DNA from 4 places in the Cohnella sp. GCM10012308 genome. Region 2 is predicted to be linked to each of the others. Evidence: predicted binding sites of a transcription regulator. Region 2 holds the regulator's gene; each other region holds the start of a gene.

Region 1 (3,597 bases), on a different contig from region 2:
TGATGAGCGATTACCTGGACAAGCTGAAAAACGGAGAGCATGCAGGGACCTACGAATCCTTGTCCGATCGGGAAAAAGAGATTCTGGCCAAAGTCGCGCAAGGCTACTCCAACAAGGAAATCGCGGAGCAGCTCGTCATCAGCGTCAAGACCGTAGAGTCGCACAAAAGCAATCTGATGGAAAAGCTGGAGCTGCGTACGAGACCGGATCTGGTTAAATTCGCGATGAAGAAGGGGCTGCTGACTTTTGATTGAACCGGAAAGCAAAGGCAGGCCCGAGTATCACGCGGAGATGCTGGCTGCCCAGGTGACTGGACTGCTCGCGGGTCTTGACGCCGGCGTGGCTGACGCCGAGTATCGGGAGGAGCTGCGCCGCTCGCTCGAGCAGCTCGCGGACGTCAAGTTCGCCCTCGACGAGTCCGCGATCGTCGCCATAACCGACCGCAGGGGCAGGATCCGCTACGTGAACGACAAGTTTTGCGAGATATCCGGCTACAGCAGAGACGAGCTGCTCGGGCAGGACCACCGCCTCGTCAATTCGGGTTATCACGGCAAAGCCTTCATGAATGAGCTGTGGACGACAATCTCGTCAGGCAAGGTGTGGCGCGGAGAAATTAAAAATCGGGGGAAAAACGGCCGCGAATATTGGGTCGATACGACGATCGTTCCGTTCGTGGACGGGGACGGCGCCCCTTATCAGTATTTGGCGATCCGTCATGAGGTGACGCGCCTCAAGGAGACCGAGGCCGAGCTGCAGTCGATGCTGGCGCAGATGATGCAGATTCAAGAGGAGGAGCGCCGGCGCTTCTCGCGGGATTTGCACGACGGAATCGGCCAGAGCCTCTTTTTCTTCAAAATCACGATCGACCGCCTGCTTGCCGAGCGGGAAGACGAGGGGCTCGAGATGCTGGGGCAGCAGGTGTCTCAGCTTATGTCCGAGGTTAGAGGACTCGCGTGGGAAATGCGCCCTTCCGTGCTGGATGACCTCGGCATCGTGCCGGCGCTCCGAACCTATATCGAACACTTCGAGAGCCATTACGGCATCAGGGTGCACTTCGAATGCGACCTGAAGCGCCGTCCGGCGCTGCTTGCGGAGACGACGATCTACCGCGTCGTACAGGAGGCGCTGACGAATGTCGGCAAGTATGCAAACGTGTCCGAAGCATTCGTATCCTTGCGGGAGGAGGACGAGCAAGTCCGCGCGGTCATCCGCGACGAGGGCGTCGGCTTCATCCGCGCAACGGCCGGATCCGGCGTCGGCCTCTTCAGCATGGAAGAACGCGCACGGGCGTTGCTGGGCGAGCTGAAGCTGCGATCCGAGCTCGGCCGCGGCACGACAGTAACGTTAAACATCCCGCTCGCTTAGCGCGTCGTTAAAACATGCGAAACAGGGGAATGCACCATTCACATGTTTCGCACGTTTTAACAATATCCCGTTGCGTCAGGAAAAAGCGCGCTCGACCGCTGCATGGCTGGCGGCCATGGGCAGTGACGAGTGGGTCGAACAAAACAATCCAACTCCACGCTTGTCGCGAAAAATATCCCGAAAAACTCCCGCCTCCTCGAAACCGCCCTTAGGTCAGTTGCTTCGAATTTCAGGCCATTATCCGAGCATTCTCAAATCGCATGTCCCACCCTCCACATCAAAAAGAAGTGGCACCACTAGCCTGTACGTCGGCCGCTTCGCGCAGGACGCCTATAAGCCGTTCTACGCGATCGTCGGCAACTACTCCGGCGACGTGTTTTCGCACAAAATGCTCCGCCGCCTCCGAGTGTAAATGTGTCGATATTTTGTCCGCGTTCAATATGTGATTTTTTTCACATTAATAGCTTCACGCAAGCTGTATATTAAAAGCATCAAAAGAAGCAACGCCCCGAACATCGAAAAGGAGGCACGCCACGATGAAAACGAACCACGAAGATAATCGCGCATCGCAGCCGAACGCCGGAGGAGACGAACGTTATACGCTGCTTGGCGAAGCGGTCGTCAGAGCCCAACAGGAGCACGACGCATTGGAAGCGGAGCTGGCAGACTTGTATGCGCAGGCTTGCACGGTACGCAAGGATGAGGACATCGTTCATCTGAACGCCAATGTCCGGATCTTGAATGAACGCGTAAAACATTTCATGACGGAATGGAGCGCGCATATCGAGTGGGAGAAGACGGAGCTCTTCCCGTACGCGACATGGTATCTGGAGACCGAGCCCGACTTGTTCGCTTTAATGGAATTGGATTACGGACTTGCGGAGCGGTTCATCGGCTCGTTTCTGAATACGCTGGAAAAGGCGGTCCTCCCGATCTCTCCGGAAGAAGCGAAGGCGCTCTCGTCCCGTCTGCTGCAAGCCTATGCCTGCTTGAAAAATCGGCTGAACGAGGAACAGGAGATTATCGACACGCTGGGTGATCGCTCGAATGTATACAGCTTCTAAGCGCTGCATGACAAAGTGAAAATTTTCACAAGAAAAAGCTCGAAAATGTGATTTCCATCACATGCGGCATCCGTCGCGTCCCTCATAATGAAGGTGCAAGGCAAGCAACACAACCGACAACCACTAATAAACGCCTAAAAGGCGAAAAGGGAGATGGCCATTATGGTCACCAAATGGTTCAGAGAAAACGTATGGGCGGCAGTCGCAGTCACGCTTCTTCGCATCTATGTCGGCTGGCAGTGGATCGACGCGGGCTGGCACAAGCTGACGGGCGGCTTCACGGCAAAGGGATTCCTGCAGGGAGCGGTCACCAAGCCGGTAGCCGATCACGCGACGAATGAAGTCATCTTCCCTAACTACACGTACTTCATCCAGCACTTCGCACTGCCGAACGTCAAGCTGATCGACGTATTGATCCCGCTGGGCGAGTTCCTGATCGGCGTAGGGCTGATCGTCGGGGGACTCACAGTCACGGCCGCCTTCTTCGGAATGTTGCTCAACACGCTGTTCCTCTTCGCAGGTACTGTAAGCACTAACCCTTGGCTGCTGGTCCTTGGCTTCATCGTCTTCACGGCAGGCGCCAATGCCGGACGCTTCGGACTCGACTACTACCTGCTCCCGCTTATCCGCAAGGGCTTTGGTAAGATCAAGCACACTGTCGCGGATAAAAAGAATAACGACGGTACGCACGGCAAGCCCGTCGCGCATTAATCCATCGCATTGACTGGTTGACACGGCGGCCGGAGCTCTCCGGCCGCCGTCCATATCGTCCGGCCGCCGAGACCGGATGGAGAGAAGCGATACTTGACGGGAGGCCACGAGGATGGCGACGAAGGAAAAGGCGCAAGCCGAATTCATTTCCGCGCATGACGAGGTGAATCTGCTGGCGGAGCGCGCCAACAAGGCGCTCGAGGCGTACATGCGACTGAATCAGGAGCAGGTCGACCGGATTGTGCAGGCAATGGCCCTCGCGGGACTCGACCAGCACATGCCGCTCGCGAAGCTCGCAGTCGAAGAGACGGGACGCGGCGTGTACGAAGACAAGATCACGAAAAACATTTTTGCGACGGAATATATCTATCACAGCATCAAGGCGGAGAAAACGGTTGGCGTGATCGAAGAGAACGTCTACGAGAATTATCGCATGGTCGCCGAGCCGGTCGGCGTC
Region 2 (3,597 bases):
TCCCTCGCCGTTCAATTACCGTCAGCAAGCGCTGCTGCTCATTCCCCGGGACTTCCCGTCAATCAAGGGAAGGGACGGCGAAGCCGCGTTTTTGCAGGCGCTGACGACATCGCTGGCAGAGGTGGCGACCGAGACCGGCGGCCGCATGCTCGTGCTGTTCACTTCGCACAAAATGCTGAAAACTGTATACGAGCCGCTCAAGTCCGCGCTCGCGCCGGTCGATATTCAAGTGCTCGGCCAAGGGATGGACGGCAGCAGCCGCAGCCGGCTGACGAGCCAGTTCATGGAACAGCCGCGCTCGGTGCTGCTCGGTACGAGCAGCTTCTGGGAAGGCGTCGATCTTCCGGGCGATGCCCTGACCTGTCTCGCGATCGTCCGGCTGCCGTTCCAGCCGCCGAACCATCCGGTGACGGAGGCCAAGAGCGAGCGATTGACCGCGCAGCGCAAAAATCCGTTCATGAAGCTGTCGCTGCCGCAGGCGGTCATCAAGTTCAAGCAAGGCTTCGGCAGACTCGTGCGCACCGCTTCGGACAAGGGCATCGTCGTTTTGTACGATACCCGCGTCATCGATACGAGCTACGGCAAATACTTTTTGTATTCGCTGCCCGGCCCCAAGATGGAGCATTTGCCGCTAGCGGGCCTGGTGCCGCGCGTGCGGGAATGGCTGCATCCGGCGAATGCCGCCGCTGCCGCGGAAACGGCATCCGACGCCGAAGCTTCATCCAACGCCGAATCCCCATTGGATACGGAATCCTCATCGGATGCGGAAACCGCGCCCGCCGGCGATACGCCGCCCGCTCCGTCCGGCGAGACCGGCGTTCCGGAGACACCGGCATCCGATAAGATCAAGACCAAACGGACAAGAACTAAAAAACCGAAGCAGGAATCCGATGGGTGGGAAGGAGAAGTCTCCAGTTGAAGCAAATCAAAATTTCCGAAGCGGTCGTCCGGCGCCTTCCGATCTACCTGCGCTACCTCAACGAGCTGAGCATCAGCGACGTACAGACCGTGTCCTCGCAGGATCTCGGAGACAAGCTCGATCTCAATCCCGCCCAGATTCGCAAAGATCTCGCCTATTTCGGCGAGTTCGGGCGCAAGGGCGTCGGTTATAATGTCGGTTATCTGATCGAGAAAATCCGCCATATCCTCAACCTCGACCGCCCGATTCACGTGGCGCTCGTGGGTGCCGGGAACCTCGGCCGCGCGCTTTGCAATTACAATATGTACCTGAAGGACAATATGAAAATCGTATCGGTGTTCGACGACGATCCGGCCAAAAAAGGCGTGTCCATCGGCAATCTGACCGTTAACCCGATTCAAATGCTTCCGCATGAAGTGAAGGACAAGGAGATCTCGATCGGAATCATCACCGTGCCGGCGAGCGAAGCGCAGAAGGTCGCGGATCGCTTTGTCGAAGCGGGAATCCGGGCGATTTTGAACTTCGCGCCGACGGTGCTGAAAATTCCCGCGGGTATCCGCATTCATCACGCGGATTTTACGAGCGACCTGCTGAGCTTGGCTTATTATATGGATCACGATCTGGATGCGGACGGGGCGGAAGAGCCAGGCGTATCCGGGGACGAAGAAGGAGCGGAACAATGAAACGTTGGCTAATCGAGAACGGCATTTTTGCGGAGCTGTCCGCGGAGCGGCAAACTTTCGAAGGGTGGCTCTACGTCGAAGACGGGTATATCTCCGCATCGGGCGAAGGCGCCCCTCCGGCGGAGCTTCGCGATCAAGCGGAGGAGATCGTAAGCGGCAAGGGGCTGCTGTTCCTGCCCGGTCTGATCAATACGCACGGCCATGCGGCGATGTCGCTGTTGCGAGGCCTGGCGGACGATCTGGTGCTCCAGGACTGGCTTGAAAATCATATGTGGCCGATGGAAGCGAAGTTTACGGGCGAGGACGTCTACTGGGGAACGTCCCTGGCCGCTGCGGAAATGATTCTTAGCGGAACGACGACCTTCGTCGACATGTACGATCATATGGATAAAGTCGCCGAGGTTGCTGCCCAGGCTGGCCTGCGCGCTACGCTTACCCGCGGCGTTATCGGCCTCTGCCCGCCCGACGTCCAGACGGCGAAGCTGAACGATGCCGTGCAGTTCGCGAAGGACTGGCAAGGAGCGCAAGACGGCCGCATTCAGGTGATGATGTCTCCGCATTCGCCCTATACATGCCCGCCCGACTATATAGAACGCATCGTGGCCGCCGCGAACGAGCTCAATTTGCCGCTGCACACGCATATGTCCGAGACCGCTGCCGAAGTGGCTCTGAACGTCAAGCAATACGGCGCGCGTCCGGTCGAGCACCTGGACAAGCTCGGATTCTTTTCCCGACCTTCGCTCGTTGCCCATGCCGTACATCTGAACGACGACGAGATCGCGCTGCTCGCCGAGCGCCGCGTCGCCGTCTCGCACAATCCGGTCAGCAATCTGAAGCTCGCCAGCGGCGTGGCGAGAGTGCCGGAATTAATGCGCGCAGGCGTCACCGTCTCGCTCGGGACGGACAGCGCGGCCAGCAACAACAATCTCGACCTGTTCGAGGAGATCAGGCTTGCGGCGTTGCTCCACAAAGGCGTGTCCGGCGATCCGACGGCCGTCCCTGCGCTAGAAGCGTTGCGCATGGGGACCTTATACGGCGCCCGTTCGATCGGTCTCGGAGACGTCACCGGCAGCCTCCGTCCGGGCTTCAAGGCCGACATCACCGCCGTTTCGATCGACAAGCCGCATTTCATGCCGCGTACCGATTACATTTCGCACCTTGTCTATTCGGCCAGCGGGGCGGACGTTGCGCACGTGTGGGTAGACGGTCGGCGGATCTTGCGCGATCGCGAGCTGCTGACGCTTGACGTCGAACGGATCCGCTACGAAGCGCAGCGATGCTTCGAGAGGTTGCGGGGATGACGCCAAGCCGCATTGCGGAGCGGAGACGGCAGTCTGCGTGGACAGGGTGGCGACTGACGTTAATCGTCCTTGGCTTCCTCGTTTTCGTGGCGGTGGTCTTCGTCGTATACATCCGGAGCGCGGATGCCGAATACCGGGGCGAGGAGCGGGCAGCGGTCGCGAAGGCCAAGCAAGAAGCGGGATTGATCAAGATCGGCAACGTTTCGAAGCATGTATGGGACGATTCGGTCTGGGTCGTCGAGGGCAAGGACGCTTCCGATACGGACTGGTTCGTATGGCTGAGGCAGGACGGATCGATCAAGGAAAAGTCCGGGGACGGATATAGCGAAGAGGGCATTCGGGACCGCTTTAATTCGGACCATCCGGGCAAAAAAATCGTGCGTCTGCTGCCGGGGTGGTTTTCGGGACAACCGGCTTGGGAGATTCGCTACATCGACGATCCCGATTCGAAACGCCAAGCGATCGTCTTTTATTCCTTCAAGGACGGAAACGCGCTTAGAACTTATAATTTGGTCTCGTAAAATAAAAAGAATCGAAATTCAATTATTTATGGCCTGCGCCCTTACGGCGCGGGTCTTTTTTTGGATGCGACCTATCATTTACCCCGTTCGCAAATATTTGACACAACTTTTTAAGCGTTGATATATATTTAGTCTATCAGATTATGATATACTAGCTGATGTATTGTTGAAGC
Region 3 (3,597 bases), on a different contig from region 2:
GAGAAGAGCGCCGAGGTTCATCTGCTCGCCAATACGCTGCTCTCGCAAGAGACGCTCGAGTTGGAGCAGATCAAAGCGCTCATCGAGAAGGGCGACATCAACGCCGCGAACGATGGCGACGGCGGCGATTCCGGCAGCGAGCCGACCGGCGTTGAGCCGACCATCGACACGCTTGGCGGCAACGTCCGCGTCCGCATCACCCCGCGCGACGAAGAGACGAATGCCAATCAGACCCCTCCGAATCCGGATCAACGGAATGACGAGGACAATGAGCCGAAGTAACTGTTATACAATTAAACCCGCGAATCAGCTGCTACTGCAGCTGGATCGCGGGTTTTTGCTTGTGCGTCGGGCTGGCGGCTGTGTTGATCCTAAATGCCTCTAGTCAGTCTTGATCAGCGAGATAAAACGCACCCTGCCGTCTTCGAACAGCAGCTGGAAGCGAAGGCCATCGCCAACTCGATAACTCCAGGCTGTTTCCGTACGTGCGTTAGGAAGACCAAGCTTGGCGATGACTTCGTCTTGCGTCAGACCGACTTTAACTTCATCGGGCGTAGCATAAGCTTGATCGTCCTTTGTAAACACAATCGAAGCGGATAGCTTTATTACACTCGGATAAGCGTACTGGTAACCGGACAGTGTTAAAGACTGCGGTGACATGGATTGTATGAACCCCTTTGTTCCAGAAACTCCGTCATAGAAAAGCGTCCCGGAGGACAGTACAAGGAACTTTTGCGCCCAACCGAGATAGTCGAGACCGTCGATGTTAAAACGGCTTCGCTCGTATATCCGGTCCGTGATCCGATCCGCTTGCACAATCGCTCGCTCAGTACTTGCTTGTCCGCTAAGCCTATCGTACGCTGCCCATTCGCCGCCTGGATTGATGTACCTTTGCATGAGCATCCATACCTGATCGTCTGCCAACAACAGCGTATCCGGGGTCCCGTACGTTTCGCGTAATCGACAGCAGCCAGGTGCGAACGGAGGAAGCGCCGCGGAACGTATCGATCTTCCGGTAGGCGGCGAAGAATACATCCTGGGATACATCGTCTGCCAGATCTCTGCGCTTGGTCAGCACGAAGGCCAGGTTCCAAACCTCTGAACCGTATAGCCGCATCAGCTCGCGAAGCCCGCCGGCGTCCATATTCTCAGCATAGGACCAGTGGGTTTCTTCCAAGTTCGCAACACCTCCATCGATTAGACACCGCTACGGGCCAATAGGTTCCGTTCCAGACAAAAAAAGGAACCAGGTTGCGGAAATGGACAAATGAATGCGCTTGCAAACCGACGAATGCTTATAACGCAGGATTTTTACGGCCGACAGCGTAGAAGGCGCGGAGGAACGCGTGTTCCCGCTTGTTTCCCGCGCCCGGGAAAGCCGATAATTACGCGGAAAACTTCTTGCGGAAATCTGTGAACATTCATTGACAGTGCCCCCTGGCAAGTGTAAATTTATTGTTGACTCACTGACGTTGGTTGCGAAATTTGGCAACCCGTTTTTGTTAAGCGGCCTAATTTGTGCTTATTTTCACAATTAATCATACCCAGGCGTAAACGCCGCAGGAGGAGACTCACCATGGAAGCTTTAGCCCTTGAACGCAAAGCGGAGCAGAACCGCGAGCTGCGCGAGCGCCTGGCGCAGTTGAAAAAGGAACGCAATGCCATCATTCTGGCTCATTATTACCAGCGCGACGAGATTCAAGAGGTGGCCGACTTCCGCGGAGACTCGTTCCTGCTCGCCCAGAAGGCCGCGCAGACCGACGCGGACGTCATCGTGTTTTGCGGCGTGCACTTCATGGGCGAAAGCGCGAAGATTCTCGCGCCGCACAAGACCGTGCTCGTCCCCGACGAGCGCGCGGGCTGTCCGATGGCGGATATGGTCAATCCGATCGGCCTGCGGGAGCTGAAGGCTAAGCACCCCAACGCCACGGTCGTGACCTACATCAACTCGTCCGCGGACGTGAAGGCCGAGACTGACATCTGCTGCACGTCGGCGAACGCGGTCAATGTCGTCAATTCGGTCGAAGGCGACGAGGTCATCTGGTGCCCGGACAAAAACTTGGGCCACTACGTGCAGCAGCACACGGACAAGAAGATGATCATCTGGGAAGGCTACTGCAACACGCATGACATGCTGACGGTCAAAGACGTATACGAGATGCGGGCGAAGTATCCGAACGCACAGTTCGTCGTACACCCGGAATGCCGTCCCGAAGTCGTCGAGCTGGCCGACTTCGTCGGCAGCACGACAGGCATTCTGAAGTATTGCCGCGAGTCGAGCCACAAGGAGTTCATCGTCGGCACCGAGGACGGTACGGGATACCAGCTGCGGGTGGACAGCCCGGACAAGACGTTCCATTTTGCGAGCAAGTTCCTCGTCTGTCCGAATATGAAGGTCAACAACCTGAAGAAAGTCGTCAAGGCGCTCGAAACGATGCAGCCGCAGATCCACGTGCCGCAAGACGTCGCCGACAAGGCGCGCCTGTCGCTCGAGCGCATGCTGCTCGTCAAGTAACCGAGAGAGACCAATAACTTCAGGCGGGGAGTCGCAGAGGGCCATGATACCACGTTATATCGTCGATTTCGATCCGGCGGAGCTTGAGACCGTACAGACGGACATGATCATTATCGGAGCCGGGATCGCGGGCCTTTTCACGGCGCTTCAGGCGGCCAAGGACCGTCGCGTCCTCATGATCACGAAAAAGTCGCTGTTCGACAGCAACACGCGTTATGCGCAGGGCGGCATCGCGGCCGTCATCTCTGAAGACGATTCGCCGGAATTCCACCGCCAGGATACGTTGATCGCAGGCGCGGGCCTATGCGACCCCGGGGCCGTGGACGTGCTGGTGCACGAAGGCCCGGATTGCGTTCAGGAGCTGATCGAGTACGGCACGCACTTCGACGAGGAAGACGGACACCTCGCCCTGACCAAGGAAGGGGCGCATAGCCAGCGCCGCATCCTGCACGCCAACGGCGATGCGACAGGCTACGAGATCGTTCGCGCGCTCGCGGATAAGGTGCAGAGCGTGCCCGATATCGAGGTCTGGGACGACCACTTCGTGCTCGATCTGTTGACCGAGGAAGGCGAGTGCGTCGGCGCGCTCGTGCTGAAGCCTGACGGCTCGCGCGTAATCGTGCGGGGAGCGGCGACCATCCTCTGTTCGGGAGGTACCGGGCAGCTGTATCGCTATACGACGAATCCCGAGGTGGCGACGGGTGACGGGATCGCGATGGCTTATCGCGCCGGCGCGGTCATCCGCGACATGGAGTTCAACCAATTTCACCCGACATCGTTGTGCTACCCGGGCGCGCCGCGTTTCCTGATCTCGGAGGCAGTGCGCGGCGAAGGCGCCGTCTTGCGCAATATCCGCGGCGAGCGCTTCATGGACAAGTATCATCCGCAGCTCGAGCTGGCGCCTCGCGACATCGTGGCGCGGGCGATCGTGAGCGAGATGGAGCTGACCAAGTCGACTTACGTTTATATCGATATTACCCACGAGACGCCGGACCTGATCAAGCACCGGTTCCCGAATATTTACGAGTTTTGCCTGAATTACGGCCTGGACATGACGACGGACTGGATTCCGGTGGCGCCGG
Region 4 (3,597 bases), on a different contig from region 2:
TCGACGGCACCATTTGTTTTACAGTCTTGGAGGATTAGCGAAGTGGCCAAACGCGGCAGACTGTAAATCTGTTCCTTCGGGTTCGGTGGTTCAAATCCATCATCCTCCACCAGTTTTACCTTAACATTATAGGGGCATAGTTTAAAGGTAGAACAGCGGTCTCCAAAACCGTTAGTGTGGGTTCAATTCCTGCTGCCCCTGCCAATAAAGGCTTTGTGATTATGGCGACCGTGGCGAAGTGGTTAACGCATCGGTTTGTGGATCCGACACTCGGGGGTTCAATTCCCCTCGGTCGCCCCATTTTTACCTCGTTGGGGATTAGCCAAGCGGTAAGGCAACGGACTTTGACTCCGTCATTCCTAGGTTCGATCCCTAGATCCCCAGCCATTTGCGGAAATAGCTCAGTGGTAGAGCATCTCGTTGCCAACGAGAAGGTCGCGGGTTCGAATCCCGTTTTCCGCTCCATCTAAGTTCTTGGCGCCATAGCCAAGTGGTAAGGCAGAGCTCTGCAAAAGCTCTACCCCCAGTTCGAGTCTGGGTGGCGCCTCCAACTTCATATTCGCGCCCTTAGCTCAGCTGGATAGAGCGTTAGACTACGAATCTAAAGGCCAGGAGTTCGAATCTCTTAGGGCGCGCCATTTTTTTGTTTGAAGCTAAAATTTAATATGCCGGTGTGGCGGAATGGCAGACGCGGCGGACTCAAAATCCGCTTCTCGAGAGGGAGTGGGGGTTCGAGTCCCTTCACCGGCACCATAACTACGAAATCAAGAAATTTTATAATTTCTTGTTTTTTTATTTTTATAGGGTATGCTGGATTTGACAGGCGATCGCAAGAAGGATCGTCTGTTTTTTAATAGAAGGGGTGCGGCGATTTGTTGCACCTGGATGTAAGTAGTATAATAAAAGAATTCAACATAACCGCTCGACGTTATCGGATTTCAAACTCGGGAGGTTAAATATGTCGCATAAGCTTGATGTTCTCAATAGAAACAATGTGATCATAAAAGGAAAAGGCGACAAGGTGATGCTCTTCGCACACGGATTCGGTTGCGATCAGAACATGTGGAGATTTGTCGCACCGGCCTTTGAGGAACAATGGAAGATCGTTCTGTTTGACTTCGTGGGCGCTGGAGAATCGGATAAGAATGCATACGATCCGGTCCGTTACAGCGAACTGTCTGGATACGCAGCGGACGTATTAGAAATATGCGAAGCACTGGAGCTTCAAAATGCAGTCTTTGTCGGACATTCGGTTGCTGCATTAATCGGCATCCTTGCTTCGGTGCAATCCCCCGGACTGTTCGAACACCTTGTTTTAATCGGACCGTCTCCCCGATATATTAACGATCTGCCGGATTATATCGGCGGCTTTGAACGCGAGGATATCGAAGGGCTGCTGGGACTCATGGCATCCAACTACAAGCAGTGGTCGGGCTACCTGGCTCCGATGATTATGGGCAATTCCGATCGTCCTGCTCTCGCAAGAGAGCTGGAGGACAGCTTCTGCAAGGTGGATCCGACAATTGCGGGTATATTCGCCAGGGCGACCTTCTTGTCGGACCACAGGGACGTGCTGCCGAAGGTGGAGACCCCTACGCTTATCATGCAGTGCATGGAAGACATGATTGCCCCGTTGGAAGTGGGCGCCTATATGCATCAGCAAATCCGCGACAGTTCCTTTCGAATGATGGAGGCAACCGGCCATTGCCCTCACGTTAGTCATCCGGACGAGACCGTAGCGCTTATATCCGATTATCTCCAAGAAGCGTATGCGGAGACAGACAAGGTAGCGGAGGCTTGAGCGTCCTGGTGCCGACCGAAGGGGACAAGGCCGTCCCGCCGGTAGGTCGACTTTTGCTCACTCAGGAAGATCTCATTTTAGAAGCCGACGCGGAGTTTTGCAGATTGTTCGGCTTTATGCCGCATGCGCTGGCAGGCGTCCGGTTCGAATCGATCTTGACGAGAGCAAGCCAGATCTTGTACCAGCTTCATTTCAGTCCGAGTCTTCGTCTTAACGGCAAGACCGAGCGGGTTCGATTTGCTTTAAAGTCGGGCAGGGCTGAAGCAGTACAAATCGTCGTCTCGGCAAGCGTAACGTTAATAGAGGAAGCGGTGCATTATGAATTTCTCGTTTCACCGGACCGTTAGGCATCATTATGCGACCTCAATAAATATGATGTAAAAAAGACAGCTTAGGCTGTCTTTTTTTCATAAATCCAAGATTGAGAGAGGGATTCAGGTTAGGCGAAGGAGCATCCATTTATGGGAGGCTGGGGACTTAGCGTGAATACGGAGCATTTTGCGAAGCTGGGACAGCCTCTATCTCTGCCGTGTGGGAAGGTTTGTTGCCGAAAACGACGCGGTCGTGCAAATGGCTGCGAGCAGATGCTGGCCGGATGCGAAAACCTTTTTGCTCATCGTTCGCCCGATCGAGACCGCTTTCGTACAGACTTATCGATGCAGGTTTGACGGAGACACGCTAACGACAGGCACCATCATATAAGTTTAACGCTTGTTAAGTTAGTCACAGCGCAGCTGCGCCCCCCTGCCTATAATGAAGCAAAGAAGCCGGCCGAGGCTGACAGGCGTCGTCCGGCAGCAGCTTAGGGGGCGTTAGCATGGATTATGTGAAGCCGGGACAGATGTTGGAGAGCCTGATTGCAATGGGGGAAACGAAGTCCAAGCTGTCCGTATCGCAGAAGCTCGTGCGAAGTGGATTGGCGGGCGCGATACTCGGATGCGCAACGACCTTGGCCTATACCGCTTCCGTGCAGACGAAAATGCCGATCGCAGGCGCCGTTCTGTTTCCCATCGGCTTCGTGCTCATTCTGCTGTTGGGCTTAGAACTTGTGACTGGCAGCTTCGCGGCTCTGCCGCTGGCCGCGCTCAAGAGAAGGATCAGCGTGGGCAAGATGGTCTCGAGCTTCGCATGGGCGCTCGCAGGACACCTGATCGGTGCGGGACTGTACGCGGCGTTATATACGATGACCATCACGAAGATGGGCCATGATATGAGCAATCCGCTCGTGCAAGCGATCATTTCGGCGGCGGTAGGCAAGACGAGCGCATATATTCATATCGGCGCGGACGGCTGGATGCTGGCGATCGTAAAGGCCGTTCTTTGCAACTGGCTGGTTGCGCTCGGCGTTATCATGAGCTTGTCCTCGACATCGACGATCGGCAAGATTACGGCGATGTGGATGCCGGTGCTGCTGTTTTTCGGACAAGGCTTCGAGCACTTAATCGTGAATATGTTCCTGTTACCAGCCGGTCTCATGCTCGGCGCGAACTACTCGGTTGCGGACATGCTCTTGTGGAACTGGATTCCGGTCCTGCTGGGCAACTTCGCCGGCGGAGCGATAGGTACGGGACTGCTGTTTTATCTGGCTCATCGGGAGAGAACGCCGTAGGCCGTAAAGCAAGAGGCTTAGCGCGAAAAACGGACAATCATGCGAGGCAGGCATCGCATAATCGCATAATCGCATAATGAACAAGAATAAGGGCCGGAATCGATATTCCGGCCCGATTATATTCGACCCACATTCGGACTGTGCTGTCTGCGCCACTGAATGGAATCTGCACGCGACATTCCGATCG

Evidence for each region. The regulator Rex, encoded in region 2, represses fermentation and respiration genes when NADH is low (regulators of the CRP and FNR family bind a similar motif). The targets are predictions, from matches to a motif close to TTGTGAAATATTTCACAA.
Region 1: a site for Rex is predicted at 1,806-1,823, ahead of ACFOTD_RS21315 (hemerythrin domain-containing protein). Genes of this name have one in related genera too.
Region 3: a site for Rex is predicted at 1,517-1,534, ahead of nadA (quinolinate synthase NadA). Genes of this name have one in related genera too.
Region 4: a site for Rex is predicted at 2,513-2,530, ahead of ACFOTD_RS33565 (formate/nitrite transporter family protein). Genes of this name have one in related genera too.

Annotation. Positions count from the first base shown of each region.
Region 1 covers NZ_JBHRYU010000021.1:91,379-94,975, reverse strand. The annotation lists gene ACFOTD_RS21325 (response regulator transcription factor) at 1-254, shown strand, start outside; gene ACFOTD_RS21320 (PAS domain-containing sensor histidine kinase) at 292-1,365, shown strand; gene ACFOTD_RS21315 (hemerythrin domain-containing protein) at 1,902-2,429, shown strand; gene ACFOTD_RS21310 (DoxX family protein) at 2,592-3,140, shown strand; gene adhE (bifunctional acetaldehyde-CoA/alcohol dehydrogenase) at 3,253-3,597, shown strand, end outside.
Region 2 covers NZ_JBHRYU010000017.1:130,438-134,034, reverse strand. The annotation lists gene dinG (ATP-dependent DNA helicase DinG) at 1-919, shown strand, start outside; gene ACFOTD_RS18875 (redox-sensing transcriptional repressor Rex) at 916-1,602, shown strand; gene ACFOTD_RS18870 (amidohydrolase) at 1,599-2,903, shown strand; gene ACFOTD_RS18865 (cell wall elongation regulator TseB-like domain-containing protein) at 2,900-3,424, shown strand.
Region 3 covers NZ_JBHRYU010000020.1:130,522-134,118, forward strand. The annotation lists gene ftsH (ATP-dependent zinc metalloprotease FtsH) at 1-282, shown strand, start outside; gene ACFOTD_RS20855 (hypothetical protein) at 382-660, opposite strand; gene ACFOTD_RS20860 (sigma factor) at 851-1,177, opposite strand; gene nadA (quinolinate synthase NadA) at 1,577-2,515, shown strand; gene nadB (L-aspartate oxidase) at 2,559-3,597, shown strand, end outside.
Region 4 covers NZ_JBHRYU010000060.1:24,267-27,863, reverse strand. The annotation lists tRNA gene ACFOTD_RS33620 (tRNA-Thr) at 1-12, shown strand, start outside; tRNA gene ACFOTD_RS33615 (tRNA-Tyr) at 29-112, shown strand; tRNA gene ACFOTD_RS33610 (tRNA-Trp) at 131-204, shown strand; tRNA gene ACFOTD_RS33605 (tRNA-His) at 225-300, shown strand; tRNA gene ACFOTD_RS33600 (tRNA-Gln) at 313-387, shown strand; tRNA gene ACFOTD_RS33595 (tRNA-Gly) at 391-465, shown strand; tRNA gene ACFOTD_RS33590 (tRNA-Cys) at 477-550, shown strand; tRNA gene ACFOTD_RS33585 (tRNA-Arg) at 562-638, shown strand; tRNA gene ACFOTD_RS33580 (tRNA-Leu) at 668-753, shown strand; gene ACFOTD_RS33575 (alpha/beta fold hydrolase) at 959-1,801, shown strand; gene ACFOTD_RS33570 (hypothetical protein) at 1,798-2,148, shown strand; gene ACFOTD_RS33565 (formate/nitrite transporter family protein) at 2,619-3,410, shown strand.